Regions from separate parts of the Peribacillus sp. TE19612 genome, predicted to be linked through region 1. Evidence: riboswitches for the same ligand, from Rfam matches in the RefSeq annotation. Region 1 holds a riboswitch; each other region holds the start of a gene.

Region 1 (4,728 bases):
CTGAGAGTCGGGATCTTGAAAAACGATACCGACTTGCTTTCGTAATGATAATAATGCTTTCCGGTCATATTTCATTTTCTTGCCCTTAAATCTGATCCTTCCTGCAGTAGGTTGTAATAGACCATTTAAATGGAGGAATAAAGTCGATTTGCCAGCACCATTATTGCCTAATAATGCAATTTTTTTACCTTGTTGGATCGTTAGCGAAAGTCCTTTTAAAGCGAAGGTCCCATCTGCGAATTGATGGGTGAGGCCTTCTATATGAAAAATATGCTCGTCCATTGTTGGGTTGCCTCCAATTTACAAATATCCATTAATAAGGATTAAGCTTCCTAGTATGACAATCGCGATCAGCCAATTGCGTGAGGAATAGGTGTAAGTATCCTCGATATAGGAAAGGTTCTCCTGATAGCCTCTTGCGTTCATGGCCATCGTCAACTGTCCAGAGCGCTGCAATACTCCTAAAAATAATGATGAAATTAGTAATCCGAGAGATCGAATGCCTTTCCTAAACGAACCATACCCCAGCCGTGAAGCTTGTGATTGGTGAATGGCCAAAGCCGTATCTAAAAAAATAAAGATGAATCGATAGGTCAATTCTATTAAATCGACCAATAACGAAGGCACTTTAAATTTTCGCAGCACGGATAGGATGACGGTAATGGGTGTAGTTAAGGTAAGGAAATATAAACAGCTGATGCTGCAGAATACGACAGTGATCAAATTGGCCACCGTACCAAAGCTGTCATCGCTGATGAATATTTGCCAATTCCCGATCTTCCAGGACCACCATATATTCGAAATCGAAGTGAATTTACCAGTGAAAGAAAAAAGGATGGTAATGGTTCCTGATAGTATAAAAAATCCTGGTAATAGAAGTAATTTAAGATAATAAGAAAGAGGGATTTTTGCCGCAAAAATGATTAAAGCGCTCATCACCGTAAAAGTGATGAGCGAAACGGCCATATCCCTTACCGTTAACGAAAACAGCAAAAGAGAGAGTGCAAAAACCATCTTTTCCAACGGATGTACATCCTTTAGCCCATTGAAATAGGCATATTTATCAATGAGTAACATGCTTCGATTTTTCGGGAATTTCTTGTTTGGTTTGCTTATTCCTTTGTCTCGTTACACCTATGAAATACCCAATGAAACCAGCTCCGATTGCAGCTTGCAGCGCAAATAATAAGCTTTCGGTTTCTGCACCTGGCGGCTCCCAAATACTGTTGAACCATGGCTTGTATTCCGGCTGGATCTTAGTGATGGCTTCCTCAGCTTCGCCGTCGGCACCGCCAAATTCCGTTCCTTGTTGGGTGATTAACGGTATGGTTGCAAGAATGACAACCAGGAAAAGCAGCAGTAAACTTTTTTTCATTTTAACGGGCCTCCTTAGATAAAACTCGCAGCAATTTCAATTCGCCTAGATTGTATTTTTTCAAGAAATTCATTACGACGACTGTCAATAACCCCTCACTGATGGCCAAGGGAATTTGGGTCAGGGCAAAAATCCCTGCAAATTTACTGAAAGAGGCCATGAATCCTCCTACCTCGGAAGGGAAAGCAAGAGCAAGTTGAACAGAAGTTACCACATAGGTGCCCAAATCCCCAAAAGCAGCTGCCAAGAATACGGCAAGTGAAAAAGACCACCCCAATTTAGTTGCGCCCTTGAAGACAAAGTAAGCAATGAACGGTCCGCAAACGGCCATGGAGAATGCATTGGCCCCTAATGTCGTCAAACCTCCGTGTGCCAGTAAAACAGCTTGAAATAACAGAACGATGGAGCCGACTACACTCATGGCCAATGGTCCGAATAGTATGGAACCTAAACCAACTCCGGTAGGGTGCGAAGAACTTCCCGTAACGGAAGGAATCTTTAGGGCCGATAATATAAATACAAATGCGCCCGATAGGCCTAGTATCATTTTTGTTTCTGGGTTTTCCCTTACTTTGGACCTAATGGACCGGTACCCCAGGATTAAAAATGGAAGCGACACGGCCCACCAGAATATAGCCCATTCTATGGGTAAAAAGCCCTCCATGATATGCATGGCCAATGCCCGTTTCGGGACAAAAAGCAGTAAAATGACAAAATAAATAATTTTCCAATTGGTTCTTTTCATTCTTTCTCCTTTCAACACTTTTAATTGTTCTGATCAATCTTGAGAAGAAAAGCGGCGCCCAAACTAAAAAGCACTTCTCTCAAAGGAAAGAAGTGCGTAATGAACAGGAATTTTGCAACATGAACCAACCTTGGGCCATTCTGCCTGATCCGCACGCCCATCCTCGTAGGCTGAAACAGTTTCACGCTTCATGGCAGGTCTCCTGGCTTTGGTTCATCATCCCATTACATCCTTCCCATCTCATTTGACAGTGGATTAAAGTTAAAGTAATGGAACTTCCCTTTACAGTGGCGGGACCGCTCCGGATTTTCACCGGCTTCCCTTTTAAGCTGAATTCCGAGAAATTCAACACCATGAAACTTATGTAATTATTTAGAAAATTCTCGTATAGTGTACCATAAAGAAATAATTCCAGCTACACTATCTTTTTTTTTGGGTCGAAGTTTGTTGCGAGGAAAGGATTGTAACTGGTTTTACACGTTTAAACTTTTCTAAACAGTCGGAATAAACTATTGAATTTTGACAAAGTTGTTATATGATAGATTAAGTTAGTTGGAAATGTATAATAAAACCAAATATTTCATTTTAAAAGTGCCCTTGTATGAATAATCAAGGGATAATAGGGAAATCGGTGAAAATCCGATGCAGCCCCCGCTACTGTAAACGCTGATGAAATTGTCGATAGCCACTGGCATGATGCCGGGAAGGGACAAAGTAAAATGAAGCGTAAGCCAGGAAACCTGCTTTTAAAATTGCATGATACTTTTCGGAGGGAAAGGTAGAAGGACTATGACGATTTTGGGAGGATTTGGCAAGCTTGCCTTTGGCTCCTCATTCATATAGTTTTTTTAAACCTTGACTCTTATGTTAAGGTTTTTTATTTTGCCTTTTCCCTGAACTCAGGAGGAAGAAGATGACTACTTGGAACTTGACGGGTACAAATACGCATCTGTTGATTTGTAATGGGAGCAGCTGCATGAAAAAGGGCGGGGAAGAAGTAACCCAAGCGATTCGCGATGAAATTGCTTCAAAAGGACTGGATCTGAAAATCCATACAACGAGGACACGCTGTAACGGGAGATGTAAGGATGCCTGCGTAGTTATTGCCTATCCCCAAGGAAACTGGTATCGAGTGGAAACGCCTGATTTCGGTCGGCAGATCGTCAGTAATATCGATGATGGTGAGTTTGTTCCACAGATGATCTATCAATACAAAGACGGGGAAATGACCCCTAATCCAGATTTTCCTGCTCATACGGGTATTTCAAAGAACAAAGCGTAAAAGGAGATGTCTTAATGAGTACAAACGGTAAATTATTCGTCGTGGGCTTTGGGCCCGGGAATTTTGAACACATTACCAAACGTGCCGTCGAAGCCCTTCAAGAAAGTGACTACATCATTGGTTATAAAACTTATGTTGAACTCATTCAGGGACTGCTAACAGATCAAACGATCATTAGTACGGGGATGACCGAAGAGGTATCACGTGCACAGGAAGCGGTGAAACAAGCGGAGCTGGGAAAGAAAGTGGCGGTGATTTCCAGTGGGGATGCCGGAGTTTACGGGATGGCAGGGTTGGTCTATGAAGTATTGATTGAAAAAGGCTGGAAAGAAGAAACTGGAGTGGGCATTGAAGTCATTCCTGGCATCTCAGCAATCAACTCATGTGCGTCTTTACTTGGGGCGCCTGTCATGCACGATTCGTGTACGATCAGCCTCAGTGATCATTTAACTCCTTGGGAACTGATCGCTAAAAGGGTTGAAGCAGCTGCAATGGCAGACTTTGTCATTGCACTGTATAATCCGCGCAGCGGCAGGCGGACCCGGCAAATTGTTGAAACACAGAAAATTCTCCTTCGCTACCGCTCGCCGGATACACCTGTCGGGTTGGTGAAAAGTGCTTATCGCGATAGGCAGGATATTGTCATTACCAATTTGAAGGATATGTTGAATCACGATATTGGAATGTTGACCACCGTCATTATCGGTAATTCATCCACCTTTTTATATGACGACAAAATCATCACACCAAGAGGCTATCAAAGAAAATATACGTTGAATTCGGAAAAGCAAACTTTGAAGCCGCATCAGCGACTGCAAAAAGAAGCGGAACCGTGGGCATTAGATCAAGAAGCCTTACCCGAGTCCGCTGGAGGAGTTGGCTTACTTACAAAAGCACCTGAAAAGAAGCAAGCTTCCTTCGAAATGGCAATGGAGGCCCTGTCAAGAGTCAAGGGTCAAGCCGTTCAGCAATCCATTAAGCCGGTTGTTCAGCAAAAAATGGAGTCGGTGTTCGAACTTGCCGTTAGTCCAGGTGTGGCGAATAAACAATTCACTCCCAAACAAATGATGACACTTGCGGAAGTTGTCGGGGAAAAGGGAACGATGGAATACACGCCAAATCATAAAATCGTCTTAAAGATTCCGACAACGGATCCGGAAGTCATTACGGGGAAATTGCAATCAGCAAACTTTCTTTTGTCGCCGATTGGAGATGTACTGACATTAAAAGCCTGTGATTTCTGTGATGGTGAAAAAGCGGAATCCATTCCTTATGCGGACGAAATACACCGGGTGCTTGGCGGAATGAGCATGCCCAAGGAACTGA
Region 2 (4,728 bases), on a different contig from region 1:
TAAAATTCAATTTCATACAAAGGATCGATTCCATCCGTGGAATTACCGATTTTGGCTGTCGATGAATTAGGGGCAATCGCCATTAAATAGCCATTACGGGTCCCGTGCTCCTGCACGTCTGCTTTTAAATCCAGCCATTTTTGATCTGTATAGTCACGCAGTTCGAAATAGTCCCCTGTATGCCAATCAGAACCTTCAAAATATGGGTAAGATCCTTTTTCCTTGGCCAATTCATTGGATGCCTTGATAGTTAAGTAAGCGATCTTTTCGTATAAAGCATCTGCATAGTGAACAGCCTCATCGGATTCCCAATAAATATTCTGTGTGGCAAGTAAATGATGCCATCCAAACGTTCCTAAACCAATTGCCCGGTACCGTTTGTTCGAGATGGATGCTTGTTTGACAGGAAGATTATTCACATCAATGACATTGTCCAGCATACGGATCTGAATGGGAATCAATCTTTCCAGAACATCGCTGCCCACCGCTCGTGGCAAGTTAATGGATGAAAGGTTGCAGACAACGAAATCGCCGCTTTTACGAACTACAACAACATCTCCATCTTCTGTTTCATATTCATCCGTAATCGTCGAAGGGCTTAGGTTTTGGGCAATCTCCGTGCAAAGGTTAGAACAATAAATCATACCTCTATGTTTATTCGGATTCTTCCGATTCACTTCATCGCGGTAGAACATATACGGTACGCCTTCTTCTAATTGAGAAATCATGATGCTTTTCATGATGTCCATCGCATTGATTTTTTCAAAGCTATAGTTTGGAAGCGTGCCATTTTCTGCGGCCTCGACAGCAAGTGCATAATGATTCCTGAAGCTTCCTTCGCCTTTCTTTTCGTCATAAAGATCTTCAAGTGAAAATCCAAGGGTTTGCTTAACGGTATGCGGATCGAAAAGATACCATTCTTTTCTGTCGCGTACAGCCTCCATGAATAAATCCGGTATGCATACACCTGTAAAAATATCATGTGCTTTTAATCTGTCATCCCCGTTTTGAGTCTTCAAATCGAGGAAGCTCATGATATCTTTATGCCAGGCATCCAAGTAAATCGCGATGGCACCTTTACGTTGACCCAATTGATCGACACTTACAGCTGTCTGGTTGAATAGTCGAATCCAGGGCGTAGTGCCGGAACTGTTTCCAGAGAAACCGCGGATATCGGAACCAAGCGAGCGAACCTTACCGACGTAAAGACCGACACCACCGCCGAATTTAGATACTTTTGCCGCATCGTAGTTTGATAGGTAAATTCCGTCAATGGAATCTTCAATTGCGTCGATAAAGCAGGAGCTTAACTGTCCATGTGTTTTACCTGCATTGGAGAGTGTAGGAGTCGCAACGGTCATATAAAGGTTGGACATGGCCCAGTATGCTTCTTTTATCAGTTGCAGGCGGTGCTCCGTTTTTTCCATTCGCATGATTTCCATCGCGATGATCATGAAACGTTCTTGTGGCAGTTCGAAGACCTTGTCCTTTTTTGGGCGGGCCAGATAGCGGTCATTCAATAAGTAGATGCCTATGTAAGAGAATAATTTATCTTTTTCCGGGTCGATCACCGATCCCAATTCCTCAATTTCCGCTTTTGTATATGAAGATAGCAGTTCTGGTTTATAAATGGGATAACGCTGACCTTCCGATAGCTGGGAGAGTTCTGTGATCAGCTCATAGAATGGGCCATAACTCTTGCCTTCATATCCTCGATTGGCTTGTGCATCCCTATACATTGTATTCAACAGTTCTGCTGCAGCAACGAAAGTCCAATCCGGAGCATCGATATCCACGCCTTCAAGAGCGAGCTGAATCAGTTTTTTTGATGCCTGTTCTTCGGTTGAGTCACTTTTGCGATCAAGCCATTTTGTAAAACGCCTTTTGAACTTTTCCATATCGAGACGGCCTTCGAATTCCTTCGATAACGTCTCAAGCTGGATGGATTTCGCTTCTGTGTCATTTTCACTTATGGTAGAGTTATATGTTTGAGTCATTAATAATCCTCCTTGTTAACTTCCGCTAAAATAAAAAAACCGCCCAAAGAATTGAGCGGATCAAACGATAGAATAAAAGAGCCATGAAAAAATAGCCGTTATACTATCGTTTCATCATCTCAATCCCCGAAGAATAAGAAACGTGAAAAATTCAAGGCAGGTCTCCTGACTCATGATCATCCTACTTTGAGTCCTTCCCGTATAGAGAGCTATACAGTGGTTTTCTCATTTCGTCACATTTACAGTTGCGGGGACAGTTCCGGGTTTACACCGGATTCCCTTTTCAGCCATCACTGGCACCTTGGATTATAAAAATTCTATATATAGTTATTGGAATTGTTTATGTAATCAATATCTAGTATTTATGCTTATATTATCGTAAGCCATATACGATGATAATTCAACTAATATATTTGAAAAAAACCAACCCTTATCTATTGACAAAGTGATGGAAGAGGATAGGGGAATGAAAGATTTTATGGGGGAATGGATAAATCAAGCGCTGATTTTACGGGATTTTGTGTTAAAATAAAGTGTCTAGTTAAGGTGGCTCTCCCTTATTGCGGTGAGGGGATTCGCGGAAAAATATTTATGAAAAAGGGGATAAAATCTTGGAAAAAGTATTAGTTTTTGGACATAAAAACCCGGATACAGACACAATCTGTTCAGCAATCGCTTATGCAGATCTGAAAAAGCAGTTAGGTATCAACGCTGAACCAGTTCGTCTGGGTGAAGTGAATGGTGAAACTCAATATGCATTGGACCAATTCAAATTCGATGCTCCCCGTCTTGTGGAAAAAGTTGCAGGGGAAGCTGATGGCGTAATCCTGGTCGATCATAACGAACGCCAGCAAAGTGCTGAAGATATTGACCAAGTCCGTGTGTTGGAAGTTATCGACCATCACCGTATCGCTAACTTTGAAACAAGCGATCCATTATATTACCGTGCGGAACCAGTTGGCTGTACGGCAACCATCTTAAATAAAATTTATAAAGAAAACGGCATTGAAGTCCCTAAAGCAATCGCAGGTCTTATGCTATCTGCCATCATTTCCGATTCTTTATTGTTCAAATCCCCGACTTGCACGGAGCAAGACGTTGCCGCAGCAATGGAACTGGCTGCCATTGCGGGAGTCGACGCTGAAAAATATGGCTTGGAAATGTTGAAAGCGGGAGCTGACTTAAGCGACAAAACGATTGCCCAGCTCATCACTCTTGATGCAAAGGAATTCTCCATGGGAATGGCTAAAGTGGAAATAGCACAGGTCAATGCTGTTGATCCGAACGAAGTCCTTGCTAAGCAAGCTGAATTGGAAGCGGCGATTGAAGCGGTCATCGCAGTGAAGGAATTGGACTTGTTCCTATTCGTCGTAACGGATATCCTGACTAATGATTCCGTTGCCTTGGCCCTTGGTAAAGCGGCATATGCAGTTGAAAAGGCATATGACGTTTCATTAAACAATAACATCGCCGTGTTGGAAGGCGTTGTATCGCGTAAAAAACAAATCGTGCCGGTCTTAACCGACGTATTCAGCAAATAATACAGGAAAAGGGTTGCTCATTAAAAACATGGGCACCCTTTTTCTGTACATTCAAGAAAAAGACTCAACCATCCCATTAAGGGTGTTTGAGTCTTTTTTCTTAATTTAAAGATTCCTTTTCTTTTTCATAGGCGATGACAATCAATTCTTTATTGGCTTCCTCGCCAAGTTTGCTTTCAAAGCTTTTCAGTTCATTCAATAAATCCGGTGACAGATTTGCTGCCGTATAATCCTGTTCTGGTGTCATGCTTTTCGCTCCTTTCAAAAGGAAATGATTCATGTTATCTATTTTGTCGGTTTGAAAAGTTTCTATTCAGCAGAATTTTACTTCTTTAAGATATTTTACTTTCTGAGGTGGCGAGTTTTTCAAGCAATGTCGAACTTTCTTCATCGAGTCCTTGGACTTGGACAGGTATTCCCAAGAGCTGATATTTAAGAATAACCGTATCGACAGCACCGACTGCGGAAGCATCCCAGATCTTGGAATGGGAGAAGTCGATGACGATTGCATCGGCTTTTTCCTTGAAGTCGAACTTTGAAACAAAGTCCTGGACAGAAGCGAAAAATATTTGTCCGCTGATACGATAAGTGATTTTCTTAGCCTGGATGTCTGCCGTTTTCTCTACTGCCACTTTAGAAATTTTAGCCGAGAAGAAAATCATGCTCAAAAGCACTCCGGCAAATACCCCTTTTGATAAGTCATGTGTATAAAGGACAATGAGGACCGTCACGATCATCACGGCTGCATCCGACTTAGGAGCTTTAGTGAGGCTCTTTAGGGAAGACCAGTCAAATGTCCCGATTGAAACCATGATCATGACTGCGACAAGTGCAGCCATCGGTATTTTGATAAGGACATCATTCAATACCACGATTAATACCATAAGGAATGCGCCCGCTACAAATGTCGAGAGCCGGCCCCTTCCACCCGATTTAATGTTGATACCGGATTGGCCGATCATCGCACATCCTGCCATGCCGCCAAAACATCCGGCGATGATATTCGAAATCCCCTGGCCTTTGGCTTCCTTATTTTTATTACTGTCCGTGTCAGTCATCTCATCGACAATTTGAGCCGTCAATAACGATTCAAGCAGTCCAACAAACGCAAGGGCAATGGAATAAGGGAAAATGATCGCCAAAGTTTCGAAGGTCAAAGGGATGTCTGGAAGCATGAACATCGGAAGCGC
Region 3 (4,728 bases), on a different contig from region 1:
AGCACCTCCAGACATAGAGAAGTAATAGTGAAATGGAATATCACTGTTTCCTACGTTCAGAAGTGCTTTTATCCTACATACAATTTACGGCTTTTACGGTCATACCAACAGAAAAAAACCCTGCTACAACACGGAGAAACCGCATTATAACAGGGCTTATAAACTTTAGCGTCCCAGATAGGAATCGAACCTACGACCTACAGCTTAGGAGGCTGTCGCTCTATCCTGCTGAGCTACTGGGACATATATTAAAGTCGACGACTTATTTATTATATTTCTTATAGGCAAACTTTTCAAGCTAATAGCACATACTTATGAAAAAAAATCCTCATAAATGTTTAGCGCATCGCTAAGCTCTCGTTTTTCCCCTTTTTTCATTAAATGGAATACTTTATTGTTCATGGGTTTTCTGGTACTATTATACTATAAAAAAATCAGGAGAATGATAGTGAAAAAATATAGAGTTTTAAGGATGGCGGCATTGCTGGGAATTTTGATTTTACCTGGATGCACACAAGGGATTTTAGAGGGGATAGGCACAAAGACGGCAGCGCCGATTGCGGAAGATGACATTGAAGTGGCCGAAGCGGCTGAGAATGGGAGCGGGCAGGATTCGGAGGGGCAAATCGAAACGGGAGACTGGATAAAGGCCGAGTCCCCGGTCCAGCTTCCGATATTGATGTATCACAGCATTTCCCAAGGTAATGGCCTTCGGGTTCCAAGGGAGGAATTCCGATCACAAATGGCTTGGCTTCGGGAGAATGGTTACTATACATTATCCCCTGAAGAAGCATTCCTCGTTTTATCCGAGAATCGGATGCCAAGTGAGAAGTGCGTCTGGCTTACTTTTGATGATGGCTATACAGATAACTACACGGAGGCATTCCCGATATTAAAAGAAAATGATATGAAAGCAACTGTCTTCATGATCGGGAAGTCCATAGATAAAAGTCATCACCTGACTGAAAATCAAATGTTGGAGATGAGCAGGGATGGGGTTTCGATTGAAAGCCATACCATCAACCATTTGGAGCTGAACCGCATGACGGCAGAGCAGCAAGAAGCGGAAATGGTTCAGTCGAAGGTGCTGTTCGACCGTATCATCGACCAGGACACGACAGTGCTTTCCTATCCGGTTGGCCGGTATAACGAAGAGAGTCTCAGGCTGTCAGAAGAAGCTGGATACAAGATGGCAGTCACTACCGAACCTGGGGGAGCTTCAAGCGACCAAGGATGCATGCTCTGCATCGAGTTCGGATTTCACCGGGGTTATCGATCAATGGGTTTGCGTCGCTGATTGAAAATGCTTCAAAGCATTGAAGGCGGAAGGGTCATTTCGCACTTGTTCAGAAAAATCATATAATAATCGATTCTTACATGGTGTATAATGAAGGCAGTGAAAATTATATACATATGAACGATTTGGTGTCTTAATGACTTAAAAGGGAAGTTGGTGAAATGCCAATGCGGTCCCGCCACTGTATATGGGAGCTGACGGCAGTGTACCACTGTATGAGATATGGGAAGGTGCCGTTGACGATGACCATGAGCCAGGAGACCTGCCAGAATTCGTACACCTGTAACCTACGCGGATGGGAAGGTGTGTGGCAGACACTAAGAAAGAGTCCGTATTGATATTGTTGCCATGCAAGCATCTTCCGTTTAACGGGAGATGCTTTTTGTTTTGGGGGCATCTTCCAGGATTGGTTTTCTCTGTTAGGTATGAAGAAATTAAATAAAAAGATTGTGGGGAATGAAAATGAAGAAGATTTTTGGTCTGATACTGTTGATGTTACTGACTGCAGGCATGATGGTTGGCTGCGGTGGCGCTGCTGACGAAGGAAATGAAAAGCAGCAAACGAACCATGCACAACACGAGGCTTTCCCGATTACGATTAAAGATGCAAGTGGGGAAAAAGTAACGATAGAAAAAGAACCGAAGAAAATCGTTTCGTTGATACCAAGTAATACGGAAGTGGTCTTTGCACTTGGTTTGGGTAAAAAGGTCGTTGGTGTTTCCGACAATGATAATTACCCGGAGGAAACAAAAGAAATTGAAAAAGTTGGCGGAATGGAAATGAACACGGAGCTGATTGTCTCCATGAAGCCTGACCTTGTTCTTGCACATGCATCAAGTGCCCATAATTCAAATGAGGGTTTACAGCAGCTTAAGGATGCTGGAATAGATGTACTCGTAGTCAATGATGCCCAAAGCTTCGACCAAGTCTATGAATCTATTGAAATGATTGGACAGGCAACGGGAGAACATGATAAGGCAAACGAAATCGTTGCGGGTATGAAAACGAAGCTCAAGGATATCCAGGAAAAAGCCAAGTCCGTAAAGAAAGAGGATAGGAAGACCGTTTTAGTGGAAGTTTCGCCTTCACCGGAAATATACACACCTGGAAAAAATACTTTCATGAATGAGATGCTTCATATTATTTCAGCGGATAATGCGGCTGCTGAATTGGACGGTTGGGCAAAAATTGATGAAGAGTCGATGATTGCTGCAAATCCTGATGTCATCATTACAACGTATGGTTATTATACGAAAGATGCAGTAAGTGAAGTGACGGCCCGAAAAGGATGGCAAGACGTAAATGCTGTTAAGAATGGCCAAGTCTTTGATGTCCATTCTGACTTGGTGACCCGTTCCGGTCCACGCTTAATAGAGGGAGTAGAGGAACTTGCCAAATCAGTCTATCCGAACCAATTCGACAACTAAATGGGCGTTTGCGTATTTGATTGCGTTGTTGATTTTGTTATTCGCAATGACGATAGGCATTTCCTTTGGTTCGGTGCCAGTACCGATTCCCGTACTTATACAAATAATCGGCAAGGAGATTTTCCACTTGCCGATTTCTGCCGATCCGGATGTGATGCTAACGAATATCGTGATGAACATCCGCTTGCCGCGGGTGCTGCTCGCTGGTTTGGTTGGGGCATCACTTGCGATTGCGGGTGCGGCTTTTCAGGGACTGCTCCGGAACCCGCTCGCTGATCCTTACACATTAGGTATTTCATCAGGAGCATCGGTCGGAGCCGTTTTGACAATATTCTTGAATATATCACTGCCATTCATCGGTTTATATACCCTTCCGGCATTGAGTATCTTATGTTCAGTGCTCACGATGCTCTGCGTACTGACTTTTGCAAAAAAAATGGATCGATCGATGAAAGTGGAAACGATCATTTTAACGGGAATCATTTTCAGCTCGTTTTTAAGTGCCTTCATTTCATTGATGATTGCGCTGACGGGTGATGAATTAAGACAAATCATCGGCTGGCTGATGGGAAGCGTCTCAATGCGCGGATGGAATTATATCGTAATCATTTTGCCGTTTTTTATCATTGGTTCGTTGACCTTGATCATGAATACAAGTGAATTGAATGCGATGACTTTCGGGGAAGACCGGGCAAAACACTTAGGTGTGAATGTCAAGCGGCGGAAAATGTGGATCTTGATAGCCGGTTCGACTTTGACAGGGGCAGCAGTTGCCGTTTCAGGGGCGATTGGTTTTGTAGGATTGGTCATTCCTCATTTTGTCCGAAAGATTTGGGGACCTGACCATAAACATTTGCTTCCGTTGTCATTGTTGATAGGAGGCGGATTCTTGATATTGGCCGATTTTGTAGCACGAACGATCATTGCCCCATCGGAACTGCCGATCGGGGTGATCACCTCACTTATCGGGGCACCTGCATTTGCGCTGATTTTATTAAAGAGACGGAGAGAAGGGTAAAAACGGATGCTTGAAGTAAAAGGGTTAACAGGTGGATATCACAACAAAGCTGTTTTGGACTCTGTCTCTTTTGATGTACATAAAGGGGAATTATTCGGGATTCTTGGTCCTAATGGCAGCGGGAAAACGACGCTTTTAAGTATGCTTAGCGGGGTGCTCGATTATAAAGGCGGAAGCGTACGGATAAGCGGCAGGGATTTGAAGGATTATTCGTCAAAACAACTTGCACAGGTCATTGCCGTGCTCCCTCAACATTCCTCATTAGCTTTCTCCTATACAGTAAAAGAGACGGTCTCACTTGGGCGATATGCCCATCAATCAGGTTGGTTCCATAGTTGGTCCGCAGAAGATGAATCGATTGTCCAGCGGGTGATGGAACAAACGGGAGTAGCTGATTTTCAGGATCTTCATTTTGATCGATTATCAGGAGGGGAAAGACAGAGGGTCCTGCTGGCACAGGCCCTTGCCCAAGAGCCGGAAATCCTTTTTTTGGACGAACCTACGAACCATTTGGATCTTTCCTATCAAAAAGATCTTCTTGATCTAATGAGGAAAATGGCAAAAGAGCAGAAGTTGACCGTTATTTCAATTTTTCATGATTTGAATTTGGCTGGATTATATTGTGATCGGCTTATGCTGCTTGAGAAAGGGCAGATTCAGGTTGTTGATGTGCCGAATGAAGTGCTTCAACAGGAACGGATTCAGGATGTATATCATACGACGATCGAAAAACACCCACATCCCGCCCTTCCGAAACCGCAAATGTTCATCGTTCCAGAAAAGCATGGCCAGGATACTATCCCGTTGGAAATTGATGATTCTTATTTGACAGTCGGATTTGAGATGATTCAATTGAAGTCTCCGATCCCGCTTAGAACGATGTCTTCTGGAGTGACTGGTTCGGGGACGGGCTGGCATAAGTATTTTGTGAATAGGCACGTCCATCATGGCTATGATTGCGAGGATCATCATGTTGAAATGGCCG

Evidence for each region. A riboswitch is a leader RNA that binds a small molecule or an ion and turns the genes downstream of it on or off. The one in region 1 is predicted to bind cobalamin.
Region 2: linked by a shared signal. The riboswitch ahead of ACZ9AO_RS07215 (ribonucleoside-diphosphate reductase subunit alpha) and the one ahead of ACZ9AO_RS01605 (energy-coupling factor ABC transporter permease) in region 1 are both predicted to bind cobalamin.
Region 3: linked by a shared signal. The riboswitch ahead of ACZ9AO_RS18135 (ABC transporter substrate-binding protein) and the one ahead of ACZ9AO_RS01605 (energy-coupling factor ABC transporter permease) in region 1 are both predicted to bind cobalamin.

What each region holds. Positions count from the first base shown of each region.
Region 1 covers NZ_JBWCCL010000001.1:339,295-344,022, forward strand. The annotation lists gene ACZ9AO_RS01590 (energy-coupling factor ABC transporter ATP-binding protein) at 1-282, opposite strand, end outside; gene cbiQ (cobalt ECF transporter T component CbiQ) at 301-1,077, opposite strand; gene ACZ9AO_RS01600 (energy-coupling factor ABC transporter substrate-binding protein) at 1,064-1,375, opposite strand; gene ACZ9AO_RS01605 (energy-coupling factor ABC transporter permease) at 1,377-2,120, opposite strand; cobalamin riboswitch at 2,296-2,491, opposite strand; cobalamin riboswitch at 2,693-2,882, shown strand; gene ACZ9AO_RS01610 ((2Fe-2S) ferredoxin domain-containing protein) at 3,034-3,402, shown strand; gene cobJ (precorrin-3B C(17)-methyltransferase) at 3,417-4,728, shown strand, end outside.
Region 2 covers NZ_JBWCCL010000003.1:262,952-267,679, forward strand. The annotation lists gene ACZ9AO_RS07215 (ribonucleoside-diphosphate reductase subunit alpha) at 1-1,997, opposite strand, end outside; cobalamin riboswitch at 2,136-2,316, opposite strand; gene ACZ9AO_RS07220 (manganese-dependent inorganic pyrophosphatase) at 2,609-3,538, shown strand; gene ACZ9AO_RS07225 (hypothetical protein) at 3,639-3,785, opposite strand; gene ACZ9AO_RS07230 (SulP family inorganic anion transporter) at 3,871-4,728, opposite strand, start outside.
Region 3 covers NZ_JBWCCL010000010.1:87,358-92,085, reverse strand. The annotation lists tRNA gene ACZ9AO_RS18145 (tRNA-Arg) at 170-243, opposite strand; partial or broken gene ACZ9AO_RS18140 (polysaccharide deacetylase family protein) at 443-1,320, shown strand; cobalamin riboswitch at 1,407-1,581, shown strand; gene ACZ9AO_RS18135 (ABC transporter substrate-binding protein) at 1,760-2,725, shown strand; gene ACZ9AO_RS18130 (FecCD family ABC transporter permease) at 2,688-3,743, shown strand; gene ACZ9AO_RS18125 (heme ABC transporter ATP-binding protein) at 3,750-4,728, shown strand, end outside.